DNA from 4 places in the Gracilibacillus sp. Marseille-QA3620 genome. Region 1 is predicted to be linked to each of the others. Evidence: predicted binding sites of a transcription regulator. Region 1 holds the regulator's gene; each other region holds the start of a gene.
What was found. The regulator LexA, encoded in region 1, represses DNA repair genes until DNA is damaged. The targets are predictions, from matches to a motif close to CGAACATATGTTCG.
Positions count from the first base shown of each region.

Region 1 (7,857 bases):
TCATAACTCAGACCTGCCAGAGCCCATTATGAAGCAGGATACACTGGATGAATTGGAGCTTTCCTATAAATCCATCGGCCTTCATTTATTGTTCCTTTACCGGCTGGGACGGAAAACGGAGGCCTATTATTGGGAGCGGATCCGGGAAGAAATCAGTACACGTGCTCACTCAAAGCTCCGGACAGATGTGAAGAAATATCAGAAGAAATGCCGATCATGCGGCAAGTCACTGCCTGGTGAGTACCCCTATAATATTTGCCAATCCTGTTATGATGACAGGCTGCTGCAAAGGCATCATTATCGGGGCAGAAACTTTAGATAAAGTGAAACGACCATCCGTGAGTGTTTTTCCCCCGTGGATGGTTAGTTGAGCCAATTGGGCTTTTATGGACAGTTGACCTCTCACGAAAGCATCTCGATGATCCTGCAGGTTAGTGGGAGTTTTACGGTCCGTAAATGCGGGATAAACAAAAAGCAGCATTCCATGAATTTTGTGGGTGCTGCTTTTTTCGGTTTTTTCAAAAATATTTTATAATGAGAGAAAAGAGGGTGAGGTGTGGGCAGTGAAGGTGGAGGATGTGTTCGGTTCATTTCCTGCTTTAGAAACGGAACGGCTGTTATTGAGAAAGCTGACGAAGGACGACGCGCAAGATGTGTTTGAGTATGGCTCTGACCCTAAGGTCACGAAATACGTGACGTGGAACACGCATCAATCATTGAAAGATACCCGAGAATTTATGGAGTTTTCCTTAGGGAAATATGAGAATAAGGAACTCGCTCCATGGGGAATGGAATGGAAAGAGAACGGCAAGCTGATTGGGACAATCGATTTCATCTCATGGGACATTCGTAACCGAGTGGGGGAGATTGGCTATGTCCTATCACGTGATTACTGGGGAAAAGGCATCACGACAGAGGCAGCAAAAAAAGTGATTGAGTTTGGATTTGAGGAAATGGATTTAGTGCGTATCCAGGCTCGATGCTCTACAGAAAATGCAGGCTCTGAGCGGGTGATGCAGAAAGCTGGGATGAGCTATGAAGGCATTATTCGGAAAGGGTTGTTCGCTAAGGGAAAACATCATGACTTGAAGCTGTATTCCATTTTGCGAGAGGAGTACGATGCTAGAGGCGGAGGGAGAAAGAAATGAATAAACGACTGGACCCGTTAAGCGCTTCTATGAGGATTATCGAGAAATATTTCCCGGATTGTCACGGAGCAATCCTGTCCGGCAGCGCAGCTCGCGGGGAAGTGACAGAGACATCGGATTTGGATATCATCGTTTTTGATGACCGTCTCCAGCACTCCTATCGTGAGTCATTCATCGATTTTGGCTGGCCCATTGAGGTATTTGTCCATAATTTGACCTCTTATCAGATTTATTTCGAGCGTGATTGCCGGGACGGAAGGGCTTCCTTGCCGCGAATGATAGCTGAGGGAACGGTGTTGAAGGATATGGGAGCGTTGATGAAGATTCAGGAAGAGGCAAAGGCATTGCTAATGAATGGCCCAGAGGTGTGGACACAGGATACGATTACATACAAGCGGTATTTTATCACAGATCTATTGGATGATTTAATAGGAAGTCAAAATCGAGGGGAACGCATCTTTATCGCTGGGAGTCTGGCTGAACGATTGAGCGAGTTTGTGCTTAGGACAAATAGGCAATGGACGGGCTCATCTAAATGGATGATTCGCTCTTTGTCCCAGTATGATAAAGAATTGGCGGATGGTTTTATGGAAGCTTTTGATTATTTCTATAAAACGGATGACACGAAACCGATTGAAAGGGCAGCAGCCAGTATACTTGAACCGTATGGCGGAAGGCTGTTCGAGGGTTTTTCACTAGGAAAATAGAATAGGAAGAAGCACATTGCTTGAGCTTATCTCAAGCATTTTTTTGTGCGGTTATGCTGCATAAACTCTAGTAAACATTCATATAGTCTACTAAGAATCTAGCAACTGAAGGAAAAAACCAGCCGTTTAATAGGCTGGCTCTTGATTAGTGAATATTTCTGTATAGGCCGATGACTTTTCCTAAAATGCTGACATTTTGAAGGATAATGGGGTCTAGCATAGAGTTCTCCGGCTGTAAGCGGAAATGATTCTCTTCCTTAAAGAAACGTTTAACGGTTGCCTCGTCATCCTCTGTCATAGCGACGACAATCTCGCCGTTGTTGGCTGTATGCTGCTGGCGGACGATCACATAGTCGCCGTCAAGGATGCCGGCTTCAATCATACTGTCTCCCATGATTTCAAGCATGAACACGTTCTCATCTGCCGGTGCCATATGCTCAGGTAGTGGGAAGTACTCCTCAATGTTCTCGATCGCGGTGATAGGCTGTCCTGCTGTAACCTTACCAATAAGAGGAACACTAACGGAGTTTGCTTTTGGAATATGATCATGCGGATCCATATCAAGAATCTCAATGGCACGCGGTTTCGTTGGGTCACGTCGAATGAGTCCCTTGCTTTCCAGCCGAGCTAAGTGTCCGTGAACGGTTGAGCTTGAGGCAAGTCCGACTGCTTCCCCAATCTCCCTTACGGAAGGCGGATACCCCTTCGTCCGAACTTCTTCTTTAATGTATAGTAAAATATCTTGCTGTCGCTTTGATAGTTTTGTTGTCATCTCCCGCACCTCTTTATCTGATCTTTGTCGTTATTATATCATGAGGGGAACACTAGTACAAACATAAGTTCGATTTTTCTTGTTGACACGAAACATTTGTTCGGTTTATACTGAATTTACGAAAGGCGAACATATATTCTTATTTTGTGGAGGGATTTTTACATATGAAACACGTTTGGTCTTCTTACTCATATACCATCATTTTTACGGTTGGACTTTTTCTTTTGATTTTATTGGCGACTGTCACGAATTTTGAAAAGAGCGATGATCAATATATGAAAGTGACGGTTGAGAGCGGAGATACGTTATGGGCTATGGCAGAGCAGTACGAGGATGCGAATATGTCTACGACGGAATTTGTCAAATGGGTTCGAGAGGCTAATGAACTTCAAACTACCCACATTAAAGAAGGCCAAACGATTATCCTTCCGATTGAAAAGAATGCGGATATCCTGCATTTGGCAGACTCAAATAAAGAATAAACGCTATAATGAGACTAGTGAAGGCCGGGGCATTCGTTCCGGCCTTCCATGCATATCTCAGGAAGAAATTATAGAGAATGGTGAGAGAAATGAAGGTTGGAATTTACTGCAGGGTCAGTACAGAAAAGAGCACACAGGAGACCTCTCTTGATAGACAGGAGCAGGAATTAACCCAGCTTGCCGCAATGAAAGGCTTTGAGGTCGTCACGATTGAGAAGGAGCAGGCGAGCGGCTATGACTTGGAGAGGGAGGGAATCCTGGTCCTGCTCGAGCAAATGCGCAATAAAGAAATAGAAGGGCTTCTTATTCAGGATGAAACACGGCTAGGCCGGGGGAACGCGAAGATTGCCTTGATGCACTGCATCTATAAGGAGGGCATTAAGCTATATACCGTGACACATAACGGTGAGCTTGAAGTGTCTGAAACAGATGCCATGCTCCTGCAGATCATCAGCATTGTTGAGGAATATCAGCGCAAGCTGCAAAACAGCAAGATTCGCAGGGGGATGAAGCGGGCTATAGAGAATGGCTACAACCCTGCCAAGAATTTGTCGAATCAGCATGTCGGCGGCGGCAGGGAGCGTTCAGAGGTCCCAATCCAAGAGATTATCGCCCTAAGAATCAAAGGGCTGACATTTGCCGAGATTACGGAGAATTTAAATCGCAGAGGCTATGAGGTCTCAAAAGCAACGGTTCATCGCCGCTATGCGGAGCATGCCGAAAAACAAAAGCATGTATAATAGATACTTCTTGAAATAGTGTCGGTTTTTCTATACGATGTCAGTAATTGATTTTTTAGGAAAAGGAGCAATATACATGCTGCCAAAAAGCAAAATTAATCGAATTAATGAATTATCCAAGAAGGCGAAGGAAGGCAGCCTTACAACAGAGGAAGCGAAGGAACAATCCTTGCTGCGCGCTGAATATTTAGAGGCTTTCCGTGCTTCCATGAGAAAGACAATTGAGGGAGTAACCATCATTGACCCAGAAGGAAATGACGTGACACCGGAAAAGGTTAAGCAAATCCGCAATAAAAGACTTCATTAATGGGTAAGAGATAGTAGGAGCTTCCACTCTTCGTTGAAATTTTTGTCAATTCTGTAGAATTGGGTAAATAATGTTGTCAATATAACTTTGTTTCATTTATAGTAAGACTGAAGTATGTTAATCGGAAAGGATGTAGACTGACTATGTTTACTGAAAAGGATCAATTAGCGATTACAGCTATTCGTACACTTTCAATTGATGCAATCGAAAAAGCCAATTCTGGTCACCCAGGGATGCCGATGGGCGCTGCGCCTATGGCCTACACATTATGGACTCGTTTCATGAACCATAATCCAAATAATCCAGAATGGTTCAACCGTGACCGTTTTGTGTTATCTGCAGGGCACGGATCCATGCTTTTATACAGTCTTCTTCACTTATCCGGATATGGACTTGATATGGAAGAAATCAAGAATTTCCGTCAATGGGATTCTAAAACACCTGGCCACCCGGAATATGGCCACACTCGCGGGGTTGAAGCAACGACTGGTCCACTAGGGCAAGGGATTGCAATGGCTGTTGGGATGGCAATGGCTGAACGTCATTTAGCCGCAACTTACAACAAAGAGAACTATGAAGTAGTCGACCATTATACATACAGCATCTGTGGAGATGGCGACTTAATGGAAGGCGTATCTGCAGAAGCAGCTTCATTGGCTGCACACTTGAAGCTTGGCCGTTTAGTCGTTCTATATGATTCAAATGACATCTCCCTTGATGGGGAATTGAGCATGAGCTTCTCTGAAAGCGTAGCGGACCGCTTTAAGGCGTATGGCTGGCAATATATCCGTGTAGAAGACGGCAATGATTTGAGTGAGATTGCCAAAGCGCTGGAAGAGGCAAAAACAGATCTTGATCGTCCAACTATGATTGAAGTCAAAACAGTCATTGGTTATGGAGCACCGAATAAATCCGGTAAATCTGCCGTTCATGGCGCTCCGCTTGGCGAAGATGAAATGAAGCTGACGAAAGAATACTATAAATGGACATTCGAAGAAGACTTCTATGTACCTGAAGAAGTATATGAGACATTCAAAGATACAGTTATTGAAACAGGCGCTAAGAAAGAAGAGGAATGGAACCAATTATTCGCAAGCTATAAGGAAGAGTATCCAGAGCTTGCTGCTCAGCTTGAAACAGCTATCAATGGTGAGCTTCCAGAAGGCTGGGATAAAGACATTCCCGTTTATGAAGCAGGCAAGGCTGTTGCAACACGTAATTCCGGCGGCGAAGTGCTGAACGCCATTGCGAAAAATGTACCATCCTTATTCGGAGGTTCCGCTGACTTGGCTGGTTCAAACAAAACGATGCTGAATGGCGAGAAGGATTTCCTTCCAGGAGCTTATGATGGACGCAACATTTGGTTTGGTGTACGTGAATTTGGAATGGGTGCTGCGTTGAATGGTATGGCGCTTCATGGAGGACTCCATGTGTACGGCGGTACATTCTTTGTCTTCTCTGACTACCTGCGTCCAGCTATCCGTTTGGCTGCGCTTATGAACCTGCCTGTTACTTATGTGTTCACACATGATAGTATCGCAGTAGGGGAAGATGGTCCGACACATGAGCCAATCGAGCATCTTGCGGCCTTGCGCGCAATGCCGAATGTTTCCTTGATCCGTCCAGCTGACAGCAATGAAGTGGCAGCGGCTTGGAAAGCGGCGCTTACTAGCAAGAATAAACCAACGGCGCTTGTTCTATCCCGCCAAAACCTCATGACATTGCCATTGTCTGCTAAATTGGCAGAAGAGGGCGTTCAAAAGGGTGCCTATGTCGTATCTCCTGCTAAGAAAGACCAAGCAGATGCAATCCTTCTTGCATCCGGTTCTGAGGTTGGCCTTGCTGTTCAAGCCCAAGGCGTATTGGCTGGTGAAGGTATTGATGTATCTGTTGTCAGCATCCCGTCCTTCGACCGCTTCGAAGAGCAATCTGCGGAATACAAGGAATCTGTCCTTCCTAAATCCGTTAAGAAACGCTTGGCAATCGAGCTTGGCACTTCCTTCGGCTGGGAACGTTACACTGGCGATGAAGGCCGCGTACTTACGATGGACCGCTTCGGTGCATCTGCACCAGGAGATCTATTGATGGAGAAATTCGGTTTCACACCATCCAATGTGGTTTCCATCGTAAAAGACATGTTGAAATAAGCACGATGAAAAGCCGTCCAGCGTGGTATAAGCCCACAGGACGGCTTTTTCTTGTGCGCCCTGCATGGGCGAAAACTTGGTGGTGCAAGTCCACTACAGGCTTGGCAGTAGGAACTGTTAGCGAAAAGCAAGGTGGCTATCGTGAGGTAGTGGCTGAAGGAAGCTGGACGCAAACTCCTGAACTGACGAACAGAAACTAGATACAAGGCTGGCTTAGGTCGGATGAGTCTGCAAGACAAGACGAAGTCCAATACTGCCCGAAACCTATCCAGTAAATCTAGCAGTTACATGGGAGGAAAGTTTTCGCTCTTACCAGGGGAGGTCTTGTGAGGGTGCAGTGTGAGTTGAATGAGAACGAGCCAGCACAATCGAAGTGGTGACATCTCGATGAATCACAAGAAGTCAGCCGAAGTCATAGTAGTATCCCATCTGACAAGGATACGAAGGACGGAACAATAGTAATTTTGAGCATTTTAGGAGGTGTGGAAAGTGCGACAATCGCAGAAAACAGGACAATCTGGCTATCGTCAGAGAGATAATGTGGAACATGAAGGGTATGACGAAGTGCGTAGCACTTTTCATGGTGAACAGAACAATCAAAATGGTGTAAATCTGTTTGAGAGAATCCTATCAAGGGATAATCTCAATCTTGCTTACCTTCAAGTTGTCAGAAATAAAGGAGTGGCTGGAGTCGATGGCATGACATGCGAACAGTTACTTCCGTACTTGAAGGAACATCGGGAGGAATTACTAGCGCAACTCCGAGATGGAACATATAAACCTTCTCCCGTCTTACGGGTAGAAATCCCGAAATCTAATGGAGGAAAGCGTAAACTAGGTATTCCAACCGTCATCGACCGAATGCTTCAACAAGCTATCAATCAAGTCTTACAACCATTATTTGAACCGACCTTTTCGGATAATAGCTTTGGGTTTCGTCCAAAACGTAGTGCTCATGATGCCATTAGAAGAGCACAGACGTACTACAAAGAAGGGTATAGATACGTAGTAGACATTGATATGAAAGCTTATTTTGACACGGTGAATCATGACAAACTTATGTACTTTATCGAGAGAAAGGTAACGGATAAGCGTGTCCTACGACTGATTCGTTTATACCTTCAGAGTGGCATCATGACAAATGGGCTGGTTGAGCGATCGGAGAAAGGAACACCGCAAGGTGGAAACCTATCCCCATTACTCAGTAATATCTATCTTAATGAATTTGACCAGCTTTTAGAGAAGCGCGGACACAAGTTTGTGCGTTACGCGGATGACTGTAACATCTACGTGAAGAGCCGACGTGCAGCGCAACGAGTGATGAACAAGGCCATTGACTATCTTGAAGGGACATTAAAGCTCACCGTTAATCGTGAAAAAAGTGCCGTAGGCAGTCCGTTGAAACGAAAGTTTCTGGGATTCTGTCTGCTTACGACAAAAACGGGGGTCAAAATTCGTCCTCATAATAAGGTGAAAGTATCGGTAAAAGCAAAGCTGAAGAAAATCACAAAGCGTAACCGGGGAAGAAGCCTTGAAATCATTCTAAAGGAAATC
Region 1 covers NZ_CM143102.1:1,982,412-1,990,268, forward strand. Annotated here, with positions in the region: gene ACY8DX_RS10065 (DEAD/DEAH box helicase) at 1-322, shown strand, start outside; gene ACY8DX_RS10070 (GNAT family N-acetyltransferase) at 564-1,148, shown strand; gene ACY8DX_RS10075 (nucleotidyltransferase domain-containing protein) at 1,145-1,855, shown strand; gene lexA (transcriptional repressor LexA) at 2,001-2,627, opposite strand; gene yneA (cell division suppressor protein YneA) at 2,792-3,109, shown strand; gene ACY8DX_RS10090 (YneB family resolvase-like protein) at 3,199-3,849, shown strand; gene ACY8DX_RS10095 (DUF896 domain-containing protein) at 3,926-4,156, shown strand; gene tkt (transketolase) at 4,300-6,303, shown strand; gene ltrA (group II intron reverse transcriptase/maturase) at 6,793-7,857, shown strand, end outside.

Region 2 (7,857 bases), 430 kb from region 1:
CCAATCTCGCGGATATGCTCATCCACTTCTCTTCTGGCTTTATCCACCATTTCTTCAATACGTGCTGGATGGATACGTCCGTCCTGAACAAGCTTTTCAAGGGCAAGCCTTGCTGTTTCCCGACGGATTGGATCGAAACCTGACAAAATAACAGCTTCAGGTGTATCATCGATGATTAAATCGATCCCTGTAAGCGTCTCGAGCGTACGAATATTTCGCCCTTCACGTCCGATAATCCGGCCCTTCATCTCATCATTAGGCAGATTGACGACTGAAACCGTCGTTTCTGCGACATGGTCAGCAGCACAACGCTGAATGGCAAGTGACAAGATTTCACGCGCTTTTTTGTCCGCCTCTTCCTTCGCTCGGTTTTCACTTTCTTTAATCATGACCGCGATGTCATGTGAAAGATCCTTTTCTACCCGATCAAGGATGATGGATTTTGCTTCTTCTCTAGTCAGGCTCGAAATTCGTTCAAGTTCAGATTGCTGAGCTCGAATTATCTCATCCACTTTGCTTTCCATCTGTTCAATATGCTGTTGTCTTTGGTTTAGAGAATCTTCCTTTTTCTCAAGAACAGATTCACGTTTATCCTGTGAATCCGCTTTGCGGTCAAGATTCTCTTCTTTTTGCAGAATTCGGTTTTCCTGTCTCTGTAATTCAGCTCGTCTTTCACGAACCTCCTTTTCAGCATCAGTCCGAAGTTTATGAATTTCATCCTTTGCTTCCAAAAGGGATTCCTTCTTCAAGGCATCCGCTTCCCGTTTTGCGTCTTCAATAATTTTTTCAGCCGCATTTGTTGCACCGGAAATTTTGGATTCCGCTATGGATTTTCTTAACAAATAGCCAACAACTGCACCAACAATTAGGCCAAGCAAAATGGAGATGATAGTGATTGGATCCATCAATACACCTCCTCTTGCTATAATCTTTTTTAATCTCTTTTACTACATTTTCACTCTTGCTTGTACATCGCTTTTAAAATATACAGCATCATTAATATCACGCATGTCTTTTAAAAAGAAATTAATACATTTCTATTGTAAAGTTATGAAAATTTGTTGTCAAGAGCAAGTCAGAACGCGACTCAGGCTCATTTTCCGAAAATAAAGAAATTATATTCACTCAATCGTTTCTTTCCATGATATTTCCATCTTTTCAAATTTGTGAAAACAAAATTACGCTGATTCAATAAGACAGCTCTATTCTTGCACCCCTCTTAAATTACTGATGGTAAAAAAGAGGCGCCAAAAATCGGCTGCCTCTTTCACAGTAATTCCTTATTCTGAAAGGTCGAAACCATCTAGTGCTTCATCATCTTCTCGAGATGCTTCAATAGTTGCATCAGTGTCTAAGCCATATTCTGCACGGATTTTTTGTGTAATCTCCGCACGGATATCTGGATTTTCCTTCAGGAATAGCTTGGCGTTCTCACGGCCTTGTCCAAGGCGTTCGTTATTATACGCATACCAAGAACCGCTCTTTTGAACGACATCCAGCTCTGAGCCAATATCAATGACTTCTCCTTCTCTTGAAATTCCTTCTCCATACATGATGTCTACTTCAGCCACACGGAATGGCGGCGCAACCTTGTTCTTGACAATCTTGATCTTCGTTCTATTTCCGACGATATCATTGCCTTGTTTCAGCTGCTCAGCACGTCTTACTTCAAGTCGAATTGTAGAGTAGAATTTAAGCGCACGTCCGCCAGGAGTTGTTTCAGGGTTTCCGAACATAACTCCGACCTTCTCACGGATTTGGTTGATGAAGATGGCAATCGTATTAGATTTGTTGATTGCCCCTGATAATTTACGCAAAGCTTGAGACATTAAGCGCGCTTGCAAACCAACGTGAGCGTCACCCATCTCTCCTTCAATCTCTGCTTTTGGAACAAGAGCCGCAACGGAGTCAACAACGATAATATCAACTGCCCCGCTTCGTACTAAAGCTTCAGCAATCTCAAGCGCTTGTTCGCCTGTGTCTGGCTGTGAAAGCAATAATTCATCAATATTTACCCCAAGCTTTTGTGCATAAGCAGGGTCTAGTGCATGCTCAGCATCGATAAATGCTGCTTGTCCGCCTTGAGCCTGAACTTCAGCAATTGCATGCAAAGCAACTGTTGTCTTACCAGAACTCTCTGGTCCGTAGATTTCAATGATTCTTCCCCGCGGATATCCGCCGACACCAAGAGCCGCATCCAAGGTTAAGGAACCACTTGGGATGGTCGATACCTTTCTGTCAGCTCTTTCTCCTAATTTCATGACTGAACCTTTACCAAATTGCTTCTCGATTTGTTTTAGCGCCATATCCAGCGCAGCTTGACGATCACTCACTATTTATTTCCTCCCCATATCTATATGAAAACAATTGCCTATAATCTTGTTAGTACATATCTATACTATACCTCATCCACGTCCATTTGCCAAGTAAAAACCGAACATTTATTCGCATAGTTTTCGTCCAGCAATATAGGCTGAAAAGGCGATATTCCCTATATATATTTGTCTTTTCCCAGCAAAAAATGAACTGAATGTTCATTTTACTTGATTAAGAAACAATAAGAAACATTGCAGCAGACAAAAAGAAAAGGAACTAAGAAGCATCTTCTAAGTCCCTTTTCACAATAGCTCTGTTAATCTTACGGGTTGATTTTCGTTTCAGTCGGAGGCGATCCTAAGCTGCGCTCGGGGAGCCTTCATAATCAATCAATTCCTGCTTATTGTTTCAGCTCATGCACCAAGAAGTGACAGCCATATTTCACACTGCGTACCCGGTTTCCTTCACGCATTCCGCCAAGGTTTAATTTCTTGGCGAAAGGCTTTCTGCCTGGCAGAGAGAGGCCTATATAGACAGTCCCAACCGGATTTCCTTCCAGTTCATCCGGGCCTGCTACTCCAGTAAAACTGATGCCGACATCAGAGCCAAGCAGTTTTTTGATGTTTTCGGCCATCTCGATTGCACATGCCTCACTGACAACTCCATGCTCGTTAATGGTTGATTCTTTAATTTGAAGGAGTTTTTGCTTAGCTTCATTCGTATAGCAGACAATCCCGCCTTTCAAGATGAGACCCGCTCCAGGAATTCGTGTGAGCTCTTCCTGGAACATGCCTCCTGTCAGGCTTTCCGCTGCAGAGATTGTCCATTCACGTTCCTTCAATAAGGCGATGGCTTCTTTCATGAGCGTCGTATCATTATACCCATAGAAATATTGCCCTGTACGGCTGAGAATCTCCTCTTCCGCCTTCTTAATCAGCTCCTCAGCCCCCGCAGCTGTTTCATGCTTGGCCGTAATTCGAAGGGTAACCTCTCCATTCGCCGCCAAAGGGGCAATGGTCGGATTCGTTTGTGCATCAAGAAGATCCTCGATATCGGTTTCAAGCTGGGATTCCCCGATTCCGAAAAAGCGGAGAACTCTTGATTCAATCCGCTCCCTTCTTCCCATATCCTTCAAAAGAAATGGCTCTAAGTAATCTTTATACATCGGCTGCATTTCGCTTGGCGGCCCGGGAAGAAGCACATGAATAATATTCCCATGAGAAACGGCCATCCCAGGAGCCATACCGTGATTATTAGGCAGGATTTCAGAGCCCTCGATCACGAGAGCCTGCTTGCGGTTATTCTCCGTCATCGGGCGTCCGACCTTCGCAAAGTAATCTTCAATGTTCTCCATTGATTTATGATCTGTAATCAAGGTCTTCCCTATGTATTCAGCAACGGTTTCCTTCGTCAAATCATCCTTGGTCGGTCCAAGGCCTCCCGTGTATATAATCAGGTCAGCTCTCTGCTCCGCTGTCTCAATGGCTTGTCTCAATCGTTCTTGATTATCTCCTACCACTGTGTGGAAATAAACATTCACACCAATCTCTGCTAAGCCTTTGGAGATAAATTGCGCATTTGTATTGGCAATCTGGCCAAGCAGCAATTCTGAACCCACGCCTATAATCTCAGCATTCATTCCATACACCTTCCATTCAGCGAATTATATGGGAATGATACCCTTATTTTGAATTTGAAAACGCATGTTTATTCTTTGCAAAGTAGTCCCACCCAGACCAAATTGTAAAGAATAAAGCTACATAAAGGGCAAGGTCAGCAAACGGAAATGAAATCCATTCAAACGGCAGATTATGAAGCAGCAAAGCTGAGATGGCAATAATCTGTGTCCATGTTTTGATCTTGCCCAGCTGGTTGGCAGCAACGACTTCTCCTCCACCGGCCAAAATAAGACGCAGGCCGGTTACAGCAAATTCACGACTGATAATTAAAATGACAATCCATGCAGGCGCTGCATGCAAATCAACTAGGATAATTAAAGCGGCAGATACGAGCAGCTTGTCCGCTAAAGGATCCAGAAACTTTCCAAGGTTGGTAACGAGGTTATGCTTTCTAGCGTAGTATCCATCAACCCAGTCTGTCGTTGAGGCAATAATGAAAATCAGGGCACCGACAAAATGAGCGATTGGAAGCTCTACTCCGTTGATTGTCCAAACTCCCCAATCAAGCATCATGATGATGATGAAAATAGGAATCATACAAATTCTTGATACAGTAATCTTATTTGGTAAATTCACTTGATGTTCCTCACTTTGCTTTTTATTTTCCTGGCATGCCTGCCTATTATGTATAAGGAAAGATGAGAAGGCCATCACCATTGATGACCTCCTGCGGTTATTCCTTCGTGTAATTAATGGTAATGTTTTGAACGATGGAATCTGATGCATAGTCAACTTTCTCATCATTGACATATACTTCTGTATCTGTTGAGCGTCCAATATTCAAGGTGATTTTGGTGTCGTCTGTTTGGTCAAATTCCTGAGGATTGTCGGCTGTAATCATATTATTAAACAGCGTCTTTCCGTTTGAATCCCTCACAGTAACCCACGTCTCGCCTGTAGATTTGACAGATACCTTAAACTCGTCAGCATTCGATAATTCATATGTGGAGGAATTACCGCTTGAAGAGGCTAGTTTGAGCTCACCGGCAGCTGCTTCATTCTCTTTATCATCCTCAGAATCCGCCTCATCTTCTTTTGCTGGCTTCTCGTCTTCTGTTGTTTCCTCTGTTGCCTTCTCCTCTGTATCAGGAGCATTGTTTTTTCCTTGTTCAACCTGAACCTGCTGGTTGCTTTCATTTGGCGTTTCGCTTCCATCGTTATTGCTGATTGCCTTGGCCACGAAATAATAGATCACCGCAGCAACGGCGATTAGGACAACGGCAATCAAAATCTTCGGAAGAAGGTCAACCCATTTAGAGTCCTGAACAGCGATTGATGTTGACTTTTTGGATTGAACACGAGAAAGATTTTGTGGAACTTCCTCCTGCTGGACTGCCTTTGGAATATCCGTCTGATGCTCTGCAAATAATTGCTCCGCATCCAAGCCAACCGCTTCTGCATATTGTTTAATGAAGGCACGGACGTAGAACTTGCCCGGCATCATGTCATAGTTTCCCTCTTCAATTCCAACTAAATACCGCTTCTGTATTTTGGTGATTTGCTGTAAATCATCCAATGACAGCCCCTTGGCTTCACGAGCTTCTTTTAATATTTTTCCTAGTTCAGTCATTTAAACACCTTCTACTCACTATAGTTCTTAAAATTCAAACGAACCAAATTCTGATTCACCAAAAAGAGGCTGATTATTGACAGTCTCATAGGTGATGACCTCATTTGGGTCATTGCGGAGTTCAATAATATAATCAAAATCATTCATCGTATACTCAGAATTTTGTATAAATACATCTGGGTGTTCAATCACTTTGATTGCATCAAGCCTCATAATTTCCCGGACAAGCTGCCAATGCTTTTCATTAGCTCTTCTTGTCGATACGATTCCATCTAAAATAAATAAATTGTTTTCGTTGTACTCATCCTCAATCAATTGATTGCGCACGGTTTGTTTTAGCAGGGTCGAGGACACAAACAGCCAGCGCTTATTGGCACACACGCTTGCCGCTACAATCGATTCGGTCTTTCCAACACGCGGCATACCCCGGATGCCAATCATTTTATGTCCTTCCTGCTTAAAGAGCTCTGCCATGAAATCTACAAGCAGCCCTAAATCCTCCCGTTCAAAACGGAAGGTTTTGCGGTCATCCGCGTCACGTTGTATGTACCGGCCGTGTCTGACAGCTAAGCGGTCTCTCAGCTTTGGTTCTCTCAATTTCGTTACCTTTATCGTGTCCATTGTATTTAAAATTGATTCGAGCCTCTCGATTTGACGATGATCTTTCGCGAGAAGGAGCATGCCCCTCCGTCCTTCATCAACACCGTTGATTGTTACGATATTAATGGAAAGCATCCCCAACAATGACGAAATGTCCCCTAGCAGACCGGGACGGTTAATTTGAATCTCGTACTCAAAATACCATTCTTTCTTCTCCATTTCGTCCCCTCCAAAGGAAAAATCATTTGACAAATTCCCTCAATATTTTCCTTAAGTCTAATCATATCTGATTTCCAGTGGACTGAAAAGTAAAAAAACCAATCTGACATTTTAGGCTGTGCTCCATCCCCCATTCACAGACAAAACCTGCCCTGTCATATAGGCAGCATCCTCTGATAGCAGGAAGGATACCGCACCCGCTACCTCCTCAGGACGACCAAGTCTTCCCATTGGAATTTCTTCAGCCAATTCGCTCAATTCGTCCTCGTCAAAATGAGCAAGCATCGGTGTTGAAATCGCACCCGGTGATACGGCATTTACTCGAATCCCTGAGGGAGCCACTTCTTTTGCCAGTGCCTTCACGAACGTATTCTGCCCGCCTTTAACCATGGAGTACAGCACTTCACAGGAGGCACCTATTTCCCCCCAGATAGATGTAACAGCAATAATATTTCCAGACCGCTTTTGAATAAGCCTGCCAAGCAGCCCTTTCGTAAGTAAGAACGGAGCTGTCACATGGAGTGTTATCATCCTCCGGGCTTCTTCATCAGACATATCTGTCACTAGGCCAAAATAGCTGTCTCCGCTGTTCAGGATCACCGCATCAAGGTCTGAAATCCGTTTCACAATGGGCAGATGCCCATCTTGGCTGCCCAAGTCAGCCTGAATCAATTCTATCTTAACCGAATACTGCTCCAGCTCTTTTGCCAGTGCATGAATTCCGGCTTCGTTTTGGTGATAGTGTAAATATAGATTCCAGCCCTCTGATGCCATCCGGCGGGCAATAGCACGGCCGATTCCTCCGCTGGCACCCGTGATGAGTGCGAATTTTTCTGACATCTTACCATACCCCTTACTTCAATAAACACTAACAATCCTTTTCATTATAAAGGTTGGCGGCTAAAAGGAAAACCATCAATCTCAATTGGTAAATTGTTTCTGACTCTGCTGCATAAAAAAACTGTTCCATATGCTGGTGTGAACCAAGCATATGGAACAGAAAGTCTTCAAGATGAAGAAGGAAGTATTTGAAAAACGGAGAGGCGGTCCTTCTCAATCAACCCGTCAACCGCCTTCTGCACGTCGGCCAATGTCAATTCCTCAAGGACAGAAACGACATCAAATAACTCCATTTCATTGAAAGCATACCGTGTAAATTGATTCGCGATGGACTCCAATGAATTTAATGAGCGAAGAAAGCCGCCAATTCGTTTCTTTCTAACGGCATCGAGCTTTTCTTCCGTCAAGAACCCGCCCTCTTTCACTTCAAATAAGATGGATTTAATTCGTTCAGCCAATTGATCAGGCTCCCGTGTATCACCGCCGATCATCCCAAAGCCAAAGCCATATTCCTGTGTATAATCATAAAAGAAGGAATTATCGATCATTCCTGACTCAAACAGGCTCTCATAATACTCAGAGCTCTTGCCAAAAGTGCATTCGAGAAACAGGCCGATTGATAGCTCCTGTTTA
Region 2 covers NZ_CM143102.1:1,554,753-1,562,609, reverse strand. Annotated here, with positions in the region: gene rny (ribonuclease Y) at 1-905, opposite strand, end outside; gene recA (recombinase RecA) at 1,281-2,333, opposite strand; gene ACY8DX_RS07870 (competence/damage-inducible protein A) at 2,717-3,955, opposite strand; gene pgsA (CDP-diacylglycerol--glycerol-3-phosphate 3-phosphatidyltransferase) at 3,999-4,571, opposite strand; gene ACY8DX_RS07860 (helix-turn-helix domain-containing protein) at 4,669-5,565, opposite strand; gene ACY8DX_RS07855 (DUF3388 domain-containing protein) at 5,593-6,384, opposite strand; gene ymfI (elongation factor P 5-aminopentanone reductase) at 6,496-7,224, opposite strand; gene yfmH (EF-P 5-aminopentanol modification-associated protein YfmH) at 7,392-7,857, opposite strand, start outside.
Region 2: recA (recombinase RecA) is a predicted target of LexA. The motif match lies at 2,435-2,448, and genes of this name have one in related genera.

Region 3 (7,857 bases), 1.8 Mb from region 1:
TTTCACCCGCTGGGCTTCTCCCCCAGATAAGGTTGTAGCCGGCTGCCCGAGCTTAATATATCCGAGTCCCACATCATGGATGGTTTGAATCTTCCGCTTGATCTTCGGAAGGTTTTCAAAGAATTGAAGGGCCTCATCGACCGTCATATCCAGGATATCAGAAATACTCTTCCCTTTATAGGTGACCTCTAATGTTTCACGGTTGTACCGTTTGCCATGACAAACCTCACAAGGTACATAAACATCCGGCAGGAAATGCATCTCTATTTTGATAATACCGTCCCCACGGCAGGCCTCACAACGTCCGCCCTTTACATTAAAGCTGAAGCGGCCCTTTTGATAGCCTCGCACCTTCGCCTCATTCGTGGAGGCAAATACATCACGAATATCATCAAACACCCCTGTATAGGTAGCCGGGTTAGAGCGCGGTGTCCGGCCGATTGGAGATTGGTCGATATCAATAACCTTCTCAAGCGCCTCAATCCCTCTTATCTCCTTATGAAGGCCTGGCTTCGCCTTGGCTCGGTGCAGCTTATGCGCCAATGCCTTATGAAGAATTCCATTCACAAGCGTACTTTTACCTGAGCCTGATACACCGGTTACCGCGACAAATGTTCCAAGCGGGAAGGAGACATTGATATTGCGAAGATTATTCTCGCGTGCTCCGCGTATCTCAATCTTCTGCCCATTTCCTTGCCTGCGTTCATGCGGAAGCGGAATGAACTTCTCTCCTGATAGATATTGCCCGGTTAAGGAATTCGGATTCTTCATGACCTCCTCCGGGGTACCTGCAGCAACAATTTGCCCACCATGTGAGCCGGCACCAGGACCAACATCAATTAAGTAATCAGCTGCAAGCATCGTATCCTCATCATGCTCGACAACGATAAGCGTGTTCCCGATATCCCGCATGCTGCGCAGCGCCTCAATCAATCGATCATTGTCACGCTGATGAAGCCCGATAGACGGTTCGTCCAGAATATAAAGAACACCCGTCAAGCGGGATCCGATCTGAGTAGCCAGGCGGATTCGCTGGGCTTCTCCGCCGGAAAGCGTGCCGGCTGCCCTGCTCAGTGTTAAATATTCAAGCCCCACATTATTGAGGAACCCAAGCCGCTCTTTGATTTCTCGGAAAATAGATCGGCCGATGCTCATATCCTTATCTGACAGCTTTAAGCCATCGAAGAATTTATAAGCATCCTGAATGGAAAGCTCAGTCACCTGGCCGATATGACGTCCGTCTACCAGAACAGCCATGCTTTCTTTCTTCAAGCGGTATCCTTTACACGTCGGGCATTTCTGCTCGGCCATATATTTCTCCATCTGGTCACGGATATAATCTGAAGTCGTTTCCCTATAGCGGCGCTCCACATTATTCAGCACCCCTTCAAACTCCACATCATTCTCACGAATTTGGCCGAAATCATTCTCATAGCGGAAATGAATTTTCTCTCCGTCTGAACCATACAGAATCTTATCTAATTGATCCTCTCTTAGCTGAGAAACCGGCACATCCATATCAATGCCATAATGGTCAGCAATACACTCAAGCAGCTTCGGATAATATTGTGAGCTCGTTGGCTGCCAAGGAGCAATCGCATGCTGGCGCAGCGTCAATTCCGGATCTGGAATGACCGCATCTCGGTCAACCTTCAGCTTATATCCAAGTCCATCGCAGGTCGGGCAAGCACCGAATGGACTATTAAAGGAGAAAATACGCGGCTCCAGCTCACCAATGGAGAAACCGCAATATGGACAGGAATGATGTTCGCTGAAGAGAAGCTCCTCTTGGCCGATGACATCAATCATGACTTTCCCATGTCCGATGGCAAGCGCTGACTCAAGGGAATCAGATAGTCGTGATGCTATGCCCTCCTTCACGACTATCCGGTCAATGACCACTTCGATAGAGTGGGTTTTATTCTTATTAAGCTCAATATTATCGTCCAAATCATACATTTCATTATCTATGCGGACCCTTACATACCCTTGCTTCTTAATATCCTCAAGAAGCTTGGCATGAGTCCCTTTTCTGCCTGTCACCGCAGGAGCAAGCACCTGAATTTTCGTCCGCTCCGGATACTCTAATATTCGGTCCACCATCTGCTCAATGGTTTGGGAGGTAATTTCAATTCCATGCTTCGGACAGATTGGTTTTCCGACCCGGGCATACAAAAGCCTCATATAATCATAAATTTCCGTTACAGTCGCCACCGTTGAACGAGGGTTGCGGCTCGTCGTTTTCTGGTCAATGGAGATAGAAGGGGACAGCCCTTCAATGCTGTCCACATCCGGTTTATCCATTTGACCAAGGAATTGCCGCGCATAAGCGGACAAAGACTCCACATAGCGCCGCTGACCTTCCGCATAAATCGTATCAAAGGCGAGCGATGATTTACCGGAGCCGGAGAGTCCTGTCAAAACAACCAATTGGTCACGCGGAATCGTCACATCGATATCCTTCAGATTATTCTCCCTTGCTCCTTTAACAATGATTTTATCTAATGCCATCCTTTGTTCATCCTTCCACTTTCAGCTCTAATATCAAGTCCCTAAGCTCAGCCGCACGCTCAAAGTCCAGGGCGCGGGCTGCATCCTTCATCTCTTTCTCCATACGGGCGATAACCTGCTGGCGATCTTTCTTAGACAGGTTCTCATATTGTTTTGCCGTACGCTCCTCTTCCCCTGCTTCTGCTGCCTGCGTGGCACGTATAACATCCCGAATATCCTTCTGGATTGTCTTCGGTGTAATGCCATGCTCAATATTATAGGCTTCCTGAATCGCCCTTCTCCGCTTCGTCTCTGAGATGGCAATCTCCATGGAATTCGTCATCCGGTCCGCATACATGATGACATGACCGTTTGCATTACGCGCCGCCCGCCCAATCGTTTGGATAAGCGAACGCTCAGAACGCAGGAATCCTTCCTTATCCGCATCCAATATCGCAACAAGGGAGACTTCCGGTATATCAAGTCCCTCCCTGAGCAGATTGATGCCGATAAGCACATCATATTTACCGAGGCGGAGATCGCGGATGATCTCAATCCGTTCGAGTGTTTTAATCTCCGAATGAAGGTACTGAACCTTCACGCCTAGCTCCTTCAAATAATCGGTCAAGTCCTCAGACATCTTCTTCGTCAATGTTGTCACAAGTACCCGCTCATTCTTCGCAATGCGGTCATTAATCTCACCAAGCAGATCATCAATCTGTCCTTCAATCGGACGGACATCAACATTCGGGTCCAGAAGACCAGTTGGACGGATTATCTGCTCGATCACACCTGGTGAATGCTCCTCCTCATATGGTCCAGGGGTAGCAGATACATAAACGATCTGATTGATATGCTCTTCAAATTCCTTGAAATGCAGAGGGCGGTTATCCATAGCAGAAGGCAGACGGAACCCATGGTTCACAAGTACTTCTTTTCTAGCCCGGTCCCCATTGAACATTCCTCTGATTTGCGGAATTGTCACATGGGATTCATCAATGACCATCAGGAAATCGTCCGGGAAGTAATCGAGCAAGGTATATGGTGTCGAGCCTGCAGGACGCAGGGTCAAATGACGCGAGTAGTTCTCAATACCGGAGCAAAAGCCCATTTCACGCATCATCTCCAGGTCATACCTTGTTCTCTGTTCCAGCCGCTGAGCCTCAAGAAGCTTCCCTTCCTCACGGAAATGGGCAAGCTGCTCCTCGAGTTCCTTCTCAATATTTTCAATAGCGATGCGCATCTTCTCCTCACGTGTAACGAAGTGGGATGCCGGGAATATAGCGACATGCTCACGTTCGCCAAGAATCTCTCCGGTAAGGGCATCCACCTCGCGAATCCGTTCGATTTCATCACCGAAGAATTCAATGCGTATGCAGTGTTCATCCTTGGAGGCTGGGAAAATTTCTACCACATCTCCCCTTACCCGGAATGTTCCACGGTGGAAGTTCAAATCATTTCGTTCATATTGGATATCAACCAGCCTGCGCAGCAGCTGATTCCGTTCAAGCTCCATGCCGCTTCTTATGGAGACGACCATCTCCCTGTATTCCTCCGGAGAACCGAGTCCATAGATGCAGGAAACACTGGCAATAATGATGACATCATTCCGTTCAAAAAGAGCCGAGGTCGCCGAGTGGCGCAGCTTATCAATCTCATCATTAATGCTCGCATCCTTCTCAATGAAGGTATCTGTCTGCGGGACATAGGCCTCTGGCTGATAATAATCATAGTAGCTGACAAAATATTCGACAGCATTATTCGGGAAAAACTCCTTAAACTCGCTGTATAACTGTCCAGCGAGTGTCTTATTATGGGCAATAATTAAGGTCGGTTTATTAACCTCTTTAATGACATTGGAGACCGTAAATGTCTTCCCGGTTCCCGTTGCACCAAGGAGGGTTTGATGCTTCACTCCGTCATTAATGCCCTTGACAAGTTTCTTGATTGCCTCCGGTTGATCTCCCTCTGGTGAATACTTGGAAACCAGCTCAAATTCTCTCTTCACTCCATATGCCCCCTTCATTGAACTTGGCGAGGCTGCGTCCGCCACAACAATCTATTAGTATGAATAGTTTACCACAATAGCCTAGTTAGAAACCACCGGAAAGCGAACAAGCATTCGTATTTATATAACAGCGTATCCATCATTCTTCATTTATGCCCAATAATGCAAGAAAAGAGTCTTCCAGAAGGAAAGACTCTTACGATTATTCACGCACTTTTAGCGGCACGATTCCGTTCAATCATCCGTTTTGAATACCAGAAACCAGCGGTAAGTGAGAACGCATCTACAATAATCAGAGGCCAGGAAGATGTAAACCCCCGATAAGCTGATGCGGCAATCAAGGCTACCGTCAACAGCAACCCAACAACATAGCTGTATGTAACCCTTGAAAACAGCACAACCAATAGACCGGGTGCCAGCAAGGCTGCTAATATCTTCATCAAAGCACTCCTTTCGTTCGTGCACAATCACTCCTTCTATTATACAATGTTTTCCCACACCTACAAATAAATTACATTTCTACTCAATCAATTTCGCATGCACAACCATTCTTGCATCATCAAACTCATAGCTGCAGGTTGATAGAGTTATTACTTTATCTGTCCGCTCCACCTGGCAGCCTGTATGATAGAGAGATTTCGCGGAAATCCTTTCGAGGAATTGTCCAAATTCACCCTCTGAACGGAAATCCGTTTCTATATAATTATCATCCGCACCTGTCACATAAGCCGAGAATACTTCCCATTTACTGATACCGTCCTTATTGCTGTACGTCACATACGGATTCTCCTTGCAAAAAGCTTCCTTCTTATAGGAAGTCAAATCACGGAACATGGTTCCATTCCTCATATTATGACCATAAAGCACCGTATGGCTCCCTAATGGCGCAGGACAATTCCGATAATCCATAAAGATGGTTCCAGCAGAGGATTCCTCCTTATAAACGGAATGTGTTAAGTAATATTCATTATCATCTGCCTGCGCAACAGGATAATGAATCGAGGTTCCTTCAATGGATATCCAGCCGACAATGTCCTCATTAACTTCTTGAAGGTGTTCGAGTGTAAATTCCTGTTCTCCAGCATCGCTCTCCTTTGCTACCGATTGATCATAAATATCGGCCATTGCGCCTTGTGTGTTTTTCAGCTGATACAGCTCAATCAGATAGTCACAAAGAATATATCCTGAGAATAAAAAAGCAGCTAGTAAAATACTCTTTATAATGAAAATAAGTAGAGTTCTCTTTGGCTTCTTCATGAATTTACACTCCTTTAAGTTATATTAATATAATAAAATTATCATACTTACTTACCACTTTGTCCAAAAGCTTATCAATGAATTTAAACGCAGCTTCTTCTTAAACGGCTCTGTTCATTTAAAAAATGTTGATTTTTGTTGCAGGGAGCATCCTCAAGTGCTCTATGCATCTGCGGGCTCACCCCTGTCGCTAGTCCTGAAGGAGTCAACCGCCTGAAACGTTAACTGGCGGTATTCTACTATTAACATGATCCTTAATAGTTCCTTTCAATATAGAAGCTCTCACCCTCTTTTTCTATCCATTTCTGTCCAGCACGTTTATCTGCCATCCAAACGGGTATTATAATCGGCAGCGCATTCTCGCATTTCACCTATCATCTTTATATGATTTTCATACTTAAAGAGGATTGGTAACTCATTAACTCACTTTTCTAATTAATCTGTTTATTAGTTGACATGGTAATCTTTGTAACGATAAACTGATGTACTGTGTGTTTCAACATAGAGGGGGATAAGTATGGAAAAGAAGCCGTATATTACGGAAGCGATTATCGGAAATTCAAGTATGCTCGTCTCATTAACAAAGGACGGGCAGGCTCAACGTATCACATGGCCGAATATTGACTTTCCTCAGCATTTAAATTTGTTTTACACAGGCATCCGTGGAATAGAAGGATCCATCAAGACGTTTTTCCTGCACGATAATGTATGGAAGCATCAGCAGGCCTACATTAGCGGCACTAATATATTAGAAACGGTTTCAACCCTCGGAGAAGTTGGCTTGAGTATCAGGCAGCTTGACTTTGTTGTCCCCGATCAGGATGTGTACATCCGCCACTTCACATTCCGAAATATCTCTGATTATCCGCAAAATCTTGACTTTGTTGTCTATAGCGATTTCATGATTGATGAGAAACGCCGTTATCAAACGGTTATGTTTGATGAGGCGACCGACAGCTTTGTCCACTACCACCGCGAATATGGATTCGCGATTGGTTCAGACACGCCTGTGAAGAAATATCAGTGCGGAGCTACCTTTAAGGAAACCAATGATGGTTATCTCCCTGGAAAACGCATTGCTAATCGCTCTTCTGCCGGAATTGAATACGGTCCCATTCATATCCCGGCTAACGGGGAGCATTCCATCACGCTTTACATCGCAGCCGGCATGGGAGGCAAAGAAGCCTTAAAGAATTTAAGACAAGCGAAGCACTCTACCTTTGATGAGCTGTACAATCAAACGGTCGAGTATTGGCATCAGTACTTGAAGGAAGCAAATCCAGTTGAGTTTAAAGATGAACGAGGCAAACATTTGTATGAGCGTTCCCTCTTAATGTTCCATCTCATGAATAATAGGAACGGGGGATTCATTGCGGCTCCAGAGGTGGATGAGGAGTATGCCTACTCTGGCGGCTATGCTTATTGCTGGGGAAGAGATGCTGCCTATACGGCAACAGCCTATGCCAGAGCCGGCTACCATGAGCGCGTGCGCCACTTTTTCCGCTTTGCCTGCTCCTTACAGGAGGACAACGGCTCTTGGGAGCACCGCCATTATTTAGATGGCTATTTGGCACCGTCCTGGGGGCTGCAAATTGATGAAACTGGCTCCATCCTTTGGGGGATGCACCAATTCTATTCTCTTACAAAGGATGATTCCTTTATCGAGGAAATGTGGCCGACCGTTGAAAAGGGAGCGGATTTCTTAACTAGATTCATTGATCCTGTCACTCACCTTCCGCTCCCAAGCATGGATATCTGGGAGAAACGGGAGGCTGAGCATTTCTATTCTGCGGCTGCAGTTTATGGCGGGCTGATGGGCGCAGCTGAATTTGCTGCTAAGCAAGGCTTTGCCGATAAAGCACAGCTTTATGTTAAGACAGCCGAGGCCATGAAGAAAACAATCCTGCAAATCGGCTATAATGCGACGAGCGGCTCCTTCTTTCGCGCCTTCCATCTGCGCCTAGATGAGCCAGCTTATCAGAATAAAAAAGCACAGGGCAAGGATGTTGCGATGGAATATGATCGCAAGGGATATCCAGTGTACCGGCAAATCCGTGATGATGTAATCGATATCTGCTTACTCGGCCTTCAGGTTCCCTTCA
Region 3 covers NZ_CM143102.1:3,813,013-3,820,869, forward strand. Annotated here, with positions in the region: gene uvrA (excinuclease ABC subunit UvrA) at 1-2,511, opposite strand, end outside; gene uvrB (excinuclease ABC subunit UvrB) at 2,519-4,498, opposite strand; gene ACY8DX_RS19235 (CsbA family protein) at 4,705-4,938, opposite strand; gene srtB (class B sortase) at 5,018-5,755, opposite strand; gene ACY8DX_RS19245 (glycoside hydrolase family 15 protein) at 6,273-7,857, shown strand, end outside.
Region 3: uvrB (excinuclease ABC subunit UvrB) is a predicted target of LexA. The motif match lies at 4,602-4,615, and genes of this name have one in related genera.

Region 4 (7,857 bases), 680 kb from region 1:
GATTGGGGATATAACCCAACGAGCATCGAGCGCTATCAGGAGGCATTCCAAACAGACATGATACCGGAACCAACTGACCCTGATTGGGCTGATTGGAGAAGGGAGCAAATTAACTCCCTCGTCAGAAAAGTTTATCTAAAGGCGATTGCCGTAAATCCTCATGTCAAGGTATCCTGCGCCACCATCGCTTGGGGAGCAGGTCCAAGAACACAGGAGGAGTACAATAATACCCGCACCATGACCGAGGTGTTCCAGGACTGGCAGGGCTGGCTTCGGGATGAAATTATTGATATAGCTATACCGATGAACTATGACAGAGAACATATCGAGAGCCAGAGACAATGGTATGATCAATGGATTTCCTTCCAGAAAACCAATCAATTCAACCGGCAGATTGTGGCCGGCCCTGCTGCTTACCTCAATTCAATTGATTCGACACTCGCCCAAACAAGACGCGCCCTCGCACCAGACGCGGAGGGACGCAAGCTTGCCGGGGTGAGCTATTACAGCTATGCGGTCACTGATATGAACAATGAGCCCCGCGGTGCCTTTTTAGATGCTCTTGTGAATGGGACGGAGCAGCAGGCTGCTGTCTTCCCTGAGAAAGCAGCAATCCCTGAAATGAAATGGAAAACAAAGCCGAAAAGCGGCTATTTAATGGGACAAGCAAGGACAATCAAAAAACAGGACCTTTCAGATGCTGTTTTAGAAATAAAGGGAGCAAAAGGATTTAAGAAAACCATTAAGACCGATGGGAACGGCTGGTTCGGCCTCAGCGGCCTAAAGCCTGGGGCCTATGTAATCAAAATCGCTGACAAACAGCATAAATCTCCTGCTTATCCCGTCATCATAAAGGCAGGAAAGGTGCGGAATATGACTGTTATCGGGAAATAAAATAAACGCTGCCGGTATCTATCGGCAGCGTTTATTTCTCTATTATACCCCAATCCTGCATGACATCATCGGATTCAAGTATTGATTTGGGCTTTTCAGCTGGAACGTCCGGGCCCCGTCCGTGTAATCAATGATGAGCAACTCATCCAAGAAAACCTCGTGGTTCGGGTTAATGTAAACCGGATACACATTCGTTTCCCACAGCTTCACACCATCCGGCACCTCACTCTCAACAAACAGATTCCATACACCGCTCATGACGCAGCCGCAGCCTTCCGTTTCATATTTCAGGAGGAAATATCCTTCTCTTCCTTCAAGCTGCTCGTTCACTTTTTCAATTGCACGCTCTGTCCATGTAATTTCCATTCCACGACCTCCTTCTTCCATGCTTATCTTGCCCTATTGACACAAAAAAGCGGCATTCCGTCTGAATACCGCCATGCCCCCACAAAAAATGAAAGCGTTTTATCATTAATGCAATTTGGTCGCTCTATGTTTTTCGATTAGGTTCTGTAAGGCTGCAACAGCTTCGTCGCCATTGTATGTGCCTTTATATTTAAAGCCGTGTTCTTCACAATACCGCTGTCCAAGCGCTACAGCATCTTGTTTCGTCATCTCTTTTTTGAGTTCTCCGATGACCATTCCGTATGGTGCTTCATAGATCGTACTATATTTTTCTTTTTCCATTTTATCCTATACCCCTTTTTATTGTGTTATCCCTTGACTAGCCTTCGAGAATCACAGGTAGCGGCATTTTTTCTCTTTATTGCCGATAGTTAACCAGCTTCCTTAAGATAGCATGGTCTTACTATAATTATAGTATACTATTATCGGGGATTTTGTCTAATTATAGGATTTTTTCTGCAGATTCCCCCTTTTTGTTCAAATTTCCATTGCGTGACGTCCATTTCCTTCTCATCCTTCTATTCTATGCCGGATTTCCACTATGCTTACCTTGTTTCGCCAATCAATTGGACATCCGTCAATTCCGCATATGGTACGAAATAGATCTCGCCGCCTTCTCCGGCTATATGCAGCTTCCTCGCCTGGTCATTGCAGAAGTGAATGTACCCTTCCACCGACTCGTACCGGCGAGCATTAGTTTTATAATAGGTGATGCGCACAGCTGTCCCGTATTCCATCGCTTCTGCAATGATTTGATTGATCTCCTCTATCTTCTGTTCATCCAGTTCATTTCTCATTTCATAGCTGTCCTCCTGGGCCCATTCCCGCAGCAGGGAGACATGCTCAGGCAGCATTAATGATGTCCATTTGATTTTCCCTCGGTCCCGAATCATCTGATGTCCCTCCAAACTTATGCTTTATGTCCGCCGACCAATGTACTTCTCTGCTTAGCCGTGCCTGCCGCGGTATAGGAAACAGCCCGCAGGATGGCATCTGATCCATACTTACGGCGCATGCGGTCCATAACAAAGCCAAGCTCTCTCCTGCGCCAGCCATCCTGGTCAAAAAGACTAATCTGCATTTCCTGGTCAGGCGTTACATTTGAGAGCGTAATGGACAGCTTTCGAACCGTCTTGCCGGTATAGAATTTCTCGAACAAGAGGAGGCACATTTCATAAATATCCATCGTAATATTGGTCGGCATCTCCCTTGTGATGGAACGGTGAAAGCCGCCGCCGAATTCATCCTTGCTGTAGTAAACGCCAAGGCTGACCGTCCGCCCGGCCATTCCGCTTTGGCGGGTCCTCCTGGCTACCTCTTCGCACATTTCCAATATCACATGCTTGATCTCTTCCCGTTCTTTATAATCGCGCAATAAGACCTGGCCCTTGCCAAAGCTGACCTGCCCTTCCATGATCGGGGCGCCTATATCAGATAAGTCAATTCCCCAGGCATGATGGTAAAGCTGATTGCCCATAATACCGAATTTCTTCTCCAGAGCAGCGAGGTCGTAGCGGGCAAGCTGTCCGACTGAGAAAATACCCATCGCATTCAACTTGCGCTCAAGCGGCTTGCCGATTCCCCACATTTCGCTCAGCGGGGAGATTGGCCACAGCTTTGTCTGGACGTCCTCATATCCCCAAGCCGCAATGCCCTTCTTCTTCGCCTCAAGGTCGAGGCACAGCTTTGCCATCAGCATGTTCGGGCCGATGCCCACTGCGCATGGCAGCTGAAACTCCCGGTCAATCTCATCCCGGATTTTCTCCGCAATTTCCCAAATATCTCCCCATAGCCGTCCTGTTCCGTTCACCTTCAGGAAGCTTTCATCCACACTATATGTATGGATGGAGTCCTTCGGTACATACCGATTGAACAATCGACTTATTTCCGTCGAGATTCGCAAATAAGTGGACATACTAGGATTGACCAGTTGAATTCGCGGATCATTCGGAATCTCATACAGCCTTGAACCCGTCTTAATGCCGAATTCCTTCTTCATCTTCGGAGAAGAAGCGAGAACGACTGACCCGCTCCGGTCCGTATTGGCGACCACCGCTAAATAACATTCAAGCGGGTCGAGTCCCATCATCACAGCTGAGCAGCTCGCAAAGAAACTTTTCATATCTATACACATCACATAATCATTTGGCAACTTGCTATAATCCATCCTAAGACCCTCTTTTTCAAAAACAGAATATATGTTCGCATTCATTATACCCACAATCATAAGCGAATATACGTTCGCATTCAATGGTAATTTATTTACAATTTGTTTCAAAAAACTTCAAGCAGGGCAGAAATTGAATTATATTGGTGAAAGAGAATGTTTTGAAAGAGGGATTGATGATGGGGTATATAATGGAATTACGCAAGATTGTCGGCAGCAGGCCGCTTTTAATGGTTGGGACAGCAGTTCTTGTCCTGGATTCAGAGGACCGGCTCCTGCTGCAGCTCCGCCAAGATAATGGCCATTGGGGGCTGTCAGGAGGATCGCTTGAGTTAATGGAATCATTAGAGGACGCAGCAGGCAGGGAATTGCTTGAAGAGACCGGACTAACCGCAGATAATTTAGAGTTCTTCGGGCTGTTCTCTGGAGAGGAGTTCCACTATACATACCCGCATGGCGATGAAGTATACAATGTCATTGCCGCCTTTCTTTGCCGAACATATAAGGGGAGACTGAAGCCGCAAACGGAAGAGGTTGCCGCCCTCCGCTTCTTCGCGCTCGATTGTTTGCCGGAGCAAATCAGTCCGCCTGATTTGCCCATCATCAAGCGGTTTATCGAGAAGCAAGAATAGCTTACAGCTCATTTCATTATTTTAATATTATAAAAGGATTAAACTAGAAGGACTGCAAATGTGCAATTGACCTCCTGATTACGCCTCTTTTCGTGCCCTTTTAGCAATTATTTGAAATTTCCGAGGAAGCCTATACAAGCTCATTTTTCTAATCTACTATACTAAGAAAACACAGGAGGACAAAAAGACATTGCAATGAAGAAAACCATCATCATCATCTCCATCATCCTCGCCCTGGTTATCGCCGGGATTATTGTTGCGAGCTTTTATTTCTACAATGTAGCGGTACAGCGTGCGGAGAAGGATTTCTTGAACTCTGACCCGAACCTTGCTGTCTCGACTCCAAAAACCTTGCAGACAGAGGCAAAAAAATGGGCAAAAGCGGTCAGCTTTGAAGAGGTAGAAATCACCTCCTACGATAACCTTACTCTAGCAGGCTATTATTTACCTGCAGAGAAGGAAACGAATCAAACCGTCATTATTGCACACGGCTACTCTGGTCGGGCCACTGGCATGTTTGCCTATGCGAAGTATTACCATGAGGTGCTTGGCTACAATGTGTTAATGCCCGATGCACGCGGGCATGGAAAGAGCGAGGGCGATTATATCGGCTTCGGCTGGCATGAGCGTAAGGATTATGCCCAGTGGATTGACTATGTGATCGAGCGAAACGGGGATAAGAGCGAAATTGCCCTTCACGGCGTTTCGATGGGAAGCGCGACCGTCATGATGACAAGCGGCGAGGAGCTTCCTGAACAAGTAAAGGCAGTAATCGCAGACTGCGGCTACACATCCGCACTTGATATCCTCAGTTACCAAATGGGCGAAATGTACGGACTGCCAAGCTTCCCGCTGATCCAAAGCACCAGTATGCTGACAAAGCTGCGTGCCGGCTATTCCTTTGAGGAGGCCTCCGCGCTTGAACAAATCAAGAAGACATCCCTGCCGATTTTCTTCATCCACGGTGAAGATGACACCTTTGTACCAGTGGAGATGGTTTATGAGCTGTATGAAGCAGCGAATGGAGAAAAGGAGCTTTACATCGTACCCGGCGCTGAGCATGGCAATGCCTATGATGCAAACCCGGAAACCTATGAGAAAAAAGTGACAGAGTTCTTAAATCTATACATGAATTAACGATCAGGCCGTCCCAAAAGGGCGGCTTTTTCTCTTTGTTTCTAATATTATGTTAAAATAGTATTAAAAAAAGAAAGAAGGAGAAGTTATGAAAAAGCTTTACTATTCTGCTGTTACTTATATGGCCCTCGCGCTAATCAGCGGCCTATTCTTCAGGGAATTTACGAAGCTGAACGGCATTTATGAAACGACCGCGCTCGGCAAGGTGCATGGCCATCTTTTTTCCTTAGGTTTTCTATTCTTTTTAGCTGCCCTCTTATTTGAAAAAATAAGTGAGATTACAAAGGATGACCTATTCCAATTCTTCTTCATCACCTATCATATCGGACTAGGTGTCTCCACGGCGGCCATGACCGTAAGAGGCGTTCTTTCTGTTCTTGAGCTGAAGGGCAGTCTCGTTTTGTCATCAGGGCTGAATGCCTCTGTCTCAGGAATTTCAGGTATGGGACATATTATCATGTCCATCGGACTCGTTCTTTTTGTCCTGATTCTAAAGAATCGCCTCTTGAAGCCTGCCGCTTAAAACAAAAACCAGGGATGTTCACATTGGAACGTCCCTGGTTTTTTTATCCATATTCTTCTTGAAAGGTTCATCTTTCATTGGGTCTTAGAGTTGATTGGCACGATTATTTTTCTTCCATTCATCACGAATTTCCTTTAAATATTCATTTTTTGTTTGAATAGCTTTAAGATGGTTATGGTGACATAAAGTGAAACTTCCATCAGCTCATCCCCGCTGATGGTTAGTTGAACCAATCGGGCTTTTACGGACAGTTGATCTACCACCCATACTTCTTGATTTGCTTAAGCGCTTTATACGGGAGTCTTACTGTCCGTTAATGCGGGGTAAATGGCAAAAACAAGTATTCCTAAATTGATCAATAGAGGAATGATTGATAAAAGAGCTATCGTTTCCATAAGCTAACGGCCTCCCGACTATATTCTAAAACTATATTACCATATTCTTCTGAAACTCTCTTGTTATTTTCAAAAATAATCAATTTATGAAAACAGCCAGGCTAACCTATAGTTTGCATGCAAAAGCTGCTTCCAGAAAGGAAGCAGCTTCACTTGTTCTTCTCAATTTGTTATTTTCCGAAATAAGGTTAGCATCCACCCAATCATTCCAATCAAGAAAATAAGAACCCCATTAGCGATTGTGACAAGTCCTAATATAGCCCCGCCAAAGCCTGCGCCTTCCCCAGTACCGCCAGAACTCCAATCATAGAAATGGAGAAATAATGCACCGCTTGAAAATCCAATCACCGGACCAAGTAGCATAATTATGATCCCTGATACCATAAGATTTACTTTTTTCTTTTTAAACAATACAAAGGAAATGATAGTAAGTGATATTAAAATGAGGATAAAAAGAGCCAGAATTAAATAATCCATGAGATTTTCCCCTTTTCAATATCGATAGTTGAATAAGCTGCCCCCTTCAGCACCAAGTCCCATCCACCAATTTAATGCGGTCCCCATAATGCACATGCCAATGCATATGCTTATTGCTTTGATATTCACCGATGTTTGTTGATACCGTACAGGCTCCATATTCATCATTTACTTGCTTTGATACTATCTGAATCACCGAGAATAGATCAATCATTAAATCCTTCTCCTCTGGTTTGACGTCAACCAATGACACAATATGCTTTTTTGGAATGACGACGATATGTACTTCATAAAACGGACGTGTATGGTAAAATGCCAAGGTGTCTTCCGTCTCCCATACCTTCTCAACCTCTGTCTTTCCGTTCAGCACTTCATCACAATAGAAATCCTCTACTCCATTCGCCATGCTACCCACTCCTTCATCATTTTTGGATTCTCTACTTTATACGACATCTCCTGCTTCATTTCCTCTTAGTTTTTCGACAAGAAGCGGAATTTCGACTAAATCATTGATGAAGATGCCTGCTTCAGGCTCTTGCCAATTAGCGTCTCTTTTCCAAATGGTCTTCATTCCTGCCTTTTGAGCGGCCCTCACATCATTGAGTGGATGGTCACCGACAAATACACATTCATGCGGAGACACCCCTAGCCGATTCGCGGCTCTTAAAAAAATATGCAGGTCAGGCTTCTTTATTCCTTCCCATTCTGATAGAAGAATCACATCAAAGAACTCCCTAATTCCTAACCCGCAAATCGCATCCATTTGAAAGCGGCCGCGCCCATTTGAAATAATTCCTAGCAGAAGCTGCTTCTCTCTAAGACTCTGGAGCATGTCCAGCATGTGAGGAAACGCAATGCACCAATCCTTGAAATGATTCAAATAATCCTGAAGCAGGCTCTCGGATGTGATTTCAGTCATGTGATACTCATGAACCAATTGCTCATATACGCGGTCTTTCCATACATAGCCCCTATTATCCAATTCAAGGAAACGAGACACGTAGACACCCTTAGAAACAGGCTTTGATGGCGAGATTAAGCGGTCGTATTGGTTCTCAACAAATTCTTTGACGGACCGATCTCGGTCGAGCAGAGTGCCGTCTAAATCAAACAAAATGGCCTTAATCATCCAATCCCCCCATATTTTCTATCTATTATATAAGAGAATAATCCCCATATGGTCTTTACTAGGAAACTTTCAAAAAATTTCAAATTAAGAATTGACAG
Region 4 covers NZ_CM143102.1:2,664,398-2,672,254, forward strand. Annotated here, with positions in the region: gene ACY8DX_RS13485 (family 10 glycosylhydrolase) at 1-894, shown strand, start outside; gene ACY8DX_RS13490 (iron-sulfur cluster biosynthesis family protein) at 937-1,260, opposite strand; gene ACY8DX_RS13495 (hypothetical protein) at 1,366-1,581, opposite strand; gene ACY8DX_RS13500 (YolD-like family protein) at 1,845-2,192, opposite strand; gene ACY8DX_RS13505 (Y-family DNA polymerase) at 2,210-3,466, opposite strand; gene ACY8DX_RS13510 (NUDIX hydrolase) at 3,646-4,098, shown strand; gene ACY8DX_RS13515 (alpha/beta hydrolase) at 4,294-5,235, shown strand; gene ACY8DX_RS13520 (DUF2871 domain-containing protein) at 5,324-5,758, shown strand; gene ACY8DX_RS13525 (hypothetical protein) at 5,893-6,021, opposite strand; gene ACY8DX_RS13530 (inner-membrane translocator) at 6,316-6,630, opposite strand; gene ACY8DX_RS13535 (HIT family protein) at 6,677-7,036, opposite strand; gene ACY8DX_RS13540 (HAD family hydrolase) at 7,073-7,759, opposite strand.
Region 4: ACY8DX_RS13505 (Y-family DNA polymerase) is a predicted target of LexA. The motif match lies at 3,530-3,543, and genes of this name have one in related genera.